Prosthecobacter sp.: one gene and its partner. Each later gene encodes a partner of the first gene's protein in a complex. Links are inferred from orthologs where the notes say so. Each region holds a gene or a part of one and is shown in the gene's direction. Other genes may lie near its edges.

The links.
Region 2: the proteins of fabF (region 1) and acpP are in contact, whole or in part, in a solved structure (PDB 6OKG), measured with the Escherichia coli proteins. The link is inferred for Prosthecobacter sp. from one-to-one orthologs.

What each region holds. Positions count from the first base shown.
Region 1 is NZ_JAXMIH010000005.1:385,268-389,749, reverse strand. What follows is about bases 971-3,886. They hold fabF (beta-ketoacyl-ACP synthase II), read left to right. Parts: upstream 971-1,758; coding sequence 1,759-3,015; downstream 3,016-3,886. Other genes in these bases: U1A53_RS02595 (alpha/beta hydrolase), read right to left, coding at 3,038-3,886; U1A53_RS02605 (outer membrane lipoprotein carrier protein LolA), read right to left, coding at 991-1,635; U1A53_RS02610 (farnesyl diphosphate synthase), read left to right, coding at 971-997. In the rest of the region: more of U1A53_RS02610, read left to right, coding at 113-970; more of U1A53_RS02595, read right to left, coding at 3,887-4,234; U1A53_RS02590 (sugar phosphate isomerase/epimerase family protein), read left to right, coding at 4,286-4,482. UniProt on the Escherichia coli protein: Involved in the type II fatty acid elongation cycle. Catalyzes the elongation of a wide range of acyl-ACP by the addition of two carbons from malonyl-ACP to an acyl acceptor.
Region 2 is NZ_JAXMIH010000001.1:57,347-60,253, reverse strand. It holds acpP (acyl carrier protein), read left to right. Parts: upstream 1-1,287; coding sequence 1,288-1,527; downstream 1,528-2,907. Other genes in the region: acpS (holo-ACP synthase), read right to left, coding at 2,905-2,907; coaD (pantetheine-phosphate adenylyltransferase), read right to left, coding at 2,377-2,853; U1A53_RS00295 (DUF177 domain-containing protein), read right to left, coding at 1,885-2,364; rpmF (50S ribosomal protein L32), read right to left, coding at 1,670-1,858; U1A53_RS00310 (hypothetical protein), read left to right, coding at 435-1,193. UniProt on the Escherichia coli protein: Carrier of the growing fatty acid chain in fatty acid biosynthesis.

The sequences.
Region 1 (4,482 bases):
GCTTGGCAAGGGGTAGTTCGGGCTGTTCCAGATGCCTGACTGGCCTGACTCGACCCCCAGGGGCTAGAAATGAGGTTGAACGCGGCCCGGGCGGCTCCAAGTGTCACGGTTCATGTCCGACCTCAAAGAACACCTGACCCAGCGCTGCCAGTTCGTGGATGCGGCGCTCGAACGTTTCATCCCGAGCGCGGAAACGCGGCCGGTGACGCTCCACAAGGCGATGCGGCACAGTGTTTTCGCCGGCGGCAAACGTCTGCGGCCAATCCTGTGCCTTGCGGCGGCGGAAGCGTGTGGCGGTTCGGTGGATGATGCGATCTTCAACGCCTGCGCGACGGAGTGTCTGCACACCTACTCGCTGATTCATGATGATCTGCCCTGCATGGACGACGATGACATGCGCCGTGGCGTGCCGACCTGCCACAAGGTCTATGGCGAGGCGATGGCGCTGCTCGCGGGAGATGCGCTGCAAGCGCTGGCGTTTGAACTGGTGACGAAAACGCCCGCCACTTCGAATCATACCACGGCGTCGATGGTGCTCGAACTCGCTCGCACCGCAGGCAGTCTCCATCTCGTGGGCGGACAGGTGGCGGATTTGGAAGGCGAGGGCAAAAAACTGCCACTGGAGGATCTGCGCTTCATTCATGAAGGCAAAACGGCCGCGCTGCTCACCACCAGTGTGAAACTCGGTGCCATGAGCGCCAACGCGAGCGCGACACAGATGCAGGCGCTGCATGATTTCGGCATGGCGACGGGCCTGGCCTTTCAAATCATCGACGACATCCTCGATGTGACGCAGACGAGTGAAAAACTTGGCAAGAGCGCCGGGAAGGACATCGCGGCCGAAAAAAGCACTTATCCGGCGCTGATGGGTCTGGAGGCTTCTCGAGTTGAAGCGCATCGCCTCACCGAGGCTTCGCATCATGCCCTGGATGTATTTGGTGATGCCTCAACACGGTTGCGTCAGCTCTCGGATTACCTGCTGAACCGGGATTATTGAGCTTGAGCTCGAAACAGATTCTCCACTTCCGCTCCTGCTTTCTCCGGCGGACCAAAGTTCATCAGCAGCGTGGAGCCATCGCCCTGCACGATGCGAAAACCGAGGAGACGCTTGCCGCCGGGTTCGATCTGCATGTCGAGCTGGGTGAGGTATTTCTTGATGAGCAGCGGCCGCGGAATCATGGCGACGGTGACGAAGGTCTTCTCCTGCTGCGTGATCTTGAGTGTGAAGTTCTTCGTGAGCGATTCGGCGTCCATCTCGCGGCCGCTGAGAAATTTCATCCACATGCGCACGCGGCTGTCATCCGGCTTCAAGGTCTGCCAGGGTGCGGACGCATTCTCTTTGAGGCGTACCGTTTCCTTGTCGAAGACGAGAATGGTCGTGGCAGGTGATCCCAGCTCCCAACGGAAACGACCGTCGGCCATGCGCCAGAAGCGGCCGCTGGCGCTCACGGGTTCTTTGAGTGCGGGCGTGGTGCGCGTCTGCTGGAAGGTCACCTTGATGCTGCCGCTGTCCTTTTGCGCAGCGATCCAGTCGCGAAACACCGGCGGAATCACCGCCGCCTCCGGTGCCGCGAGAACCGTGAGCGTCGGTAAAACAAGGAGCGCCAAAATGAGGTGCGGGCGTATCACATTCATAGCCAGACACCAGAATCGCCCCACTCTCAAGCGCACAGCATCGCAGAGGTCATGATTTCCCCTTGCCCCACCGTGCAAACCGTGTTCTCTCAACTTTCAAATCAACCCACCAATTCACATACAATGAACGAGCGTCGCGTCGTCATCACCGGCATGGGAGTCGTCTCCCCGAACGGCAACACCAAGGAAGAGTTCTGGAAGAGCCTCCTCGCCGGCAAGAGCGGCATCCGTCGCATCCAGTCGATGGACACCGAAAAATACGACTGCAAGATCGCGGGCGAAGTGGTGGACTTTGATCCCACCAAGTTCTTCAACAACCACAAGGACGCACGCCGTGCCGACCGCTACTTCCAGTTCGCCATGGCGGCCTCGAAAATGGCCGCGAAGGACGCTGGTTTGAATCCCGACAGCCTCGATCCACATCGGGTGGGCGTCATGGTCGGCAGCGGCATCGGTGGTCTTGGCACCCTTGAGACTCAGTATGAGATCTTGCTGACGAAATCACCCTCCCGCGTGTCGCCGTTCATCATCCCGATGATGATCTCGAACATCGCCAGCGGCATGATCGCGGCGGAATACGGCTTCATGGGCCCGAACATGGCCATCGTCACCGCCTGCGCGACCTCGAACAACAACATCGGTGAAGCCTGGCGCATGATTAAGTTCGGCGATGCTGACGCCATGATCTGCGGCGGTGCCGAGGCCTCCATCCGGCCCTGTGGTCTGGCCGGATTTGCCAACATGAAGGCTCTCAGTTTGCGTAATGACGAGCCTGAGCGTGCCTCCCGTCCGTGGGACAAAGACCGCGACGGTTTCGTGATGGGCGAGGGCGCTGGCGTCGTCGTGATCGAAGAGCTGGAGCACGCCAGGAGGCGCGGCGCGACGATTTACGCCGAACTGGCCGGTTACGGCACCACGGCGGACGCCTACCACCTCACCTCGCCGCATCCCGAAGGCCTCGGCGCTGCCAAGTGCATGGAAATGGCCCTGCGCCACGCCAAGCTGAACACGACGGACGTGCAATACATCAACGCGCATGCCACCTCGACCCCGGTCGGCGATTTGTGCGAACTGCGTGCCATCAAGCGCGTGTTTGGTGATTACGCCAAGAGCGGCAACGGCCTGCTCGTCTCCGGCACCAAGTCGATGACCGGTCACTTGCTCGGTGCTGCCGGTGGTGTCGAACTCGTCGCCTCCATCTACGCCATCCAGGACCAGATCGTCCCACCCACGATCAATGTCGAAAATCTCGATCCAGAAGTGGACGTGGACGTCGTGCCGAACACCGCACGTCCCGCGAAAGTGAACGCCGTGCTGAGCAACTCCTTCGGCTTCGGCGGCCACAACGCCGCGCTGCTGATCAAGAAGTTCGAGGGTTGATCACTGGCTTTATCGAAGGCTGTTAACGCGAGACCTGGAGTTCCAGGTTCTTCGCGTTTTCGCCGACTTCGAGGTTCCAATCGCCTGCGCCGGGCTTCTGTTCCTTCGTAGTCACCGTTCCATCGGCCGTTTCGAGACCGGGGATATCGGCGGCGCTGTAGCTGACGGTGAGTTTCACTTTGCCTAGCACGGGACCGGTTTTTTCATCGAGCTTGAACTTGCCACCCATCACGCGAGCGCAGGCGACGGGTGCCGAGGAATCTTCGGGCGTGAAGATCACGCTGCCCCAGCTCACGGGTTTGCCGTTCACGGTGACTTTACCGTCGATCGCCGTGCGTTTGGCGGGTTTGAGGAAACCTTGATTGCGAAGCCAGTCGCGCAGATGGCCGCTCCAACTGCCGATGACGGGATCGCCGAGAAACAGGCCGACACCGTGCGGACCAGGACGGTAGATGTGCAGTTCGGCGGGGATTTTGTTCTTGCGACAGGCGAGGTAGAAGTTCACAGCGTTTTCGGCGGGCACGGCGGTGTCTTCATCTGTCTGGAAGATGAAAATCGGCGGGGTGTTGGCAGTGACGCGGGTTTCAGTGCTGACGTGCTTGGCGAGTTCGTCGGTGTCATTCGGGCCAAGCAAGTTTTTGCGCGAGCCTTTGTGGCCGTAGCCCTCGATCATCGAGATCACGGGATATGTCGGCGCGGCGACATCGGGACGGGCGCTGACTTGATCCACGGCATCGTTCGTCATGCCAGCGGGCTTTTCATCGAACATCGTGGCCGCCATGGAGGTGAGATGCCCCCCAGCGGAGAAACCGATGATGCCGATGCGCTGCGGATCAATGCCGTACTGCTGCGCATTTGCCCGCACATGGCGAATGGCACGCTGCACGTCGATGAGCTGTGTTGGAAAGTGGTAACCCTGACTGCCAAGGCGATAATGCAGCACGAACGCGGACACACCGAGGCCATTGAACCACTTCGCCACCTGCACGCCTTCATGATCGGCTGCCAGGCCACCGTAACCGCCACCAGGACACACGACAAAGGCCGCACCATTCGCTTTCTCCTTCGCCGCAGGCCAGACATAGACGAAGGGCTGGTCTTTGTCCTCATTCCCTTTCGCACCCGGTGCGCCATCGGGCCAGAGGCGGACTTTGGCAGGCTCGGCGTGAGCGATGGTGGTGAAAAAGAGGGCGGCGGTGAAAAGAGAAAGCTTGTTCATGGGCTGGGAGTTCTGTTAATCCTGTCATTCCAACCCGTTCTTTCATCCACCATGATCACTCGTCGTCATTTTCTTTCCACCAGCCTCGGCGCTCTCAGCGTTTCCACCCTGCCTGCCATTGAGCCGATCAAGCGTCCCGGCAAAAGCCGCATGCAGCTCGGTGTGGCCGCGTACAGCTTCCGCGAGTACTTCCAGTGGATGCGTGACAAGGAGCAAAAGCCCAAGGGCGACCGCAACGCATGGAGCAT
Region 2 (2,907 bases), on another replicon or contig:
TCATGCGCCGCCACGCCGAGCGCGGCGACGTTGGTGCCGTGATAGTTCTCCTCGCAGAGCACCAAACGCTTGTTGGTCGGGTCATAATGGTCACTCAACAAACCATGGGTGGAATGGATGGTCACGTCGTGGATGCCATTGAGGTCGAGAATGCGCTGCGCGATTTGCGCCCCTGACATGCCGGAACTGGCCGGCACCTGCGAATAGCGCGCGTAGGCGCCCTTCACACGCCAGGAGGCGAAGAGTGACAGCGCCATCGTGCCGAGGAAGAGGAGGAGGTAGAGAGGGTCGATGATCATGAGTTTGGATGGTCTTTCCCTTTCATACGCACCAATCCGCACATGGGAAGCGTGGACACGTTGCAAAACCGCGTGGACTTTGTCACACAAAATCCCGTGTTGCTTCCCCACCCGCCTGCGATTGAATCCACTCCAATGGAATCCACCCCGTCCGCCTCCCCCGTTCCTCCGCCAGCCGCCGCTGTTGATGCATCGGCATCCATCGTGTGCCGTGTCACGCGCTGGTATTTCCGTCGCATGGGCATGCTCGCCGGGCTGCTGCTCGTTTTTGGGCTCGTGTTCCTCTACGATGGTGTGAGCGGGTATCCCAAGGCGGTCGCCATGGCGAAGAAGAAGGAGTGGTTCACCACCGAGTTCCTGCCCTCCTTTGACACGGCCAAAAAAGAAGGCCGTCTGGAACAGTGGATCGCTGATGCGAAGGCCAAGGGCCTGCCCACCGGCACGGACGGAGAGCCGCCGAGATGGGTGAGCTATGCGGCACAGAACGGCTGGGAGGAAGATCCGAAGCTCTACAGCGACCGCGAGATCGCCGAGCAGTTCTGGTTTGCCTACGGCTGCTTCGCCGGAGCGCTGATCGTGGGCATCGTCGTGCTGCTCAATCGCGGCAAGGTGCTGCGTGGCGAGGCGGACCATTGGGTGACACCCGAGGGCGTCACCATTCCCTACACGCAGGTCTTTCGTGTCGATAAACGCAAGTGGGAGCACAAGGGCCTCGCCTATGCGTGGTATCGCACGAATGGCACGGTCGAAAAACGTGCCGTGATCGATGACCTGAAGTTTGGTGGCGCCGACAAGATTCTGGAACGTCTGCTCGGCCATTTCAGCGGCGAGTTGATCGAAAAGATCAGCGAACCCGGCAGTGGTGAATCCACACCAGAGGAACTTCAGCCATGACGTTGTTTTGCATCGTTTGAAAAAGGCCGGATTTTCCCCTTGCCAAAGCAAAGGCAGCCGCTAAAGCTCCGCCCCATCTCACCACCCCCTATCTATGGCAGAAAACATCACAGAAAAAGTCAGAGACATCATCGTTGAACAGCTCGGCGTGAACCCCGAGCAGGTCACCCCCGAAGCCAAGTTCATCGAAGATCTCGGCGCCGACTCCCTCGACACCGTCGAGCTGGTGATGGCCTTCGAGGACGAGTTCGGCATCGACGTGCCGGATGAAGAAGCTGAAAAACTCCAGTCCGTTGGCGACGTCGTCCGCTACGTCGAAGAAAACGCCGAGTAACCTCGCGCATCAACCCATTTCGAGGAAGCCAGATGGTCGTCCATCTGGCTTTTTTGTTGGCTGTGATGTTTGCGGGCAAAACAAAAACCCCGCCGCGTCGTGAGACGCAGCGGGGTTGATGAAAAAAAGAAAGGGGAGGGGATCAGCTTTCGCCGGCGACCTTGCTGATCACCTGACGGCCGCGGTAGTAGCCGCAGGAAGGGCAGGCGACGTGGCCGGGGACGGTGGTGCCGCATTCGGGGCAGCTCTTAAGGGTGGGCGCCTTCCAGCGGTTTGCGCCTTGACGCATGCGTTGGCGGCTCTTGGATTGTCTGCGCTTCGGATTGGCCATGAGAGTTGTCGGGTGGGGGGTCTGGTCTAGTTCAACTTGTTTAAGGCTTCCCACACACCCGGGCCCGCACTTTGAGGTTCTTCTTCGGCTGTTTCCAGCGCGGGTTCAAACCTGCCTTCGGCGGGACACTGACGAGGCCGGACATTGCCGTCCTCACAGCGTGGGTAGCTCGGAAGGGCCAGGAGAGTATCTTCCCGGATGGTATCCGTCAAGTTGATCGTACCATCCTTCGCAATCTCGATTTCGGAGGCGTAATCGGCCAGTTCCACCCGGAACTCGAAGCGTTCCAGGCAGCCGCCGCATTCGAGGCTGAAGGTGGCCTCCAGCCGGCCGCTGACGAGGAGATCGCTGCCGTCGCGCTCCAGATGGAGCTCATACTTCAGCGGGGAAATGGGCTGAACGGGGTCTTTTTCGTCCAAGGCGAAGAAGGCGGGCGGTTCCTGGCCGGAGATGTCTTTGCCTCCCTCGGGGATGGAGCGCAGGTCGATTTGAAAGGGGCGGTGCATGGGAAAGGGGGGTTATTGAAGCTTGGACCGCAACGCCAGCGCCACGTTTGGAGGAACGAACTGATCAATGTGGCCACCCAGACGGCAGATTTCTTTCACCAAACGGCTGCTGATATAGGTGTACTCTTCGCGGGGCATGAGGAACAGGGTTTCGAGGTTCGGTTCCAATTTACGATTCATGAGGGCGAGTTGGAACTCGAATTCGAAGTCGGATACCGCGCGAAGGCCGCGCACGAGGGCGATGGCCTTGTGTTTGCGGGCAAAATTCACCAGCAGGCCCTCGAACGGCATGACCTCGATGCCATTGATCTCGGCGGTGGCGGAGCGGATGAGCTCGACGCGTTCCTCCACACTGAAGAGGCTCTGCTTCGTATTGTCCCGGGCCACGGCGATGATGAGATTGTCAAAAATGCCCGCCGCACGCTGCAACACGTCGAGGTGGCCGTTGGTGATAGGGTCAAAGCTGCCGGGATAGATCGCGCGTCGCATGATATTCTGAGCGGATTGTAGCGGCTGCGGCAGTGTGTGAAAAGAGAAAGCTCA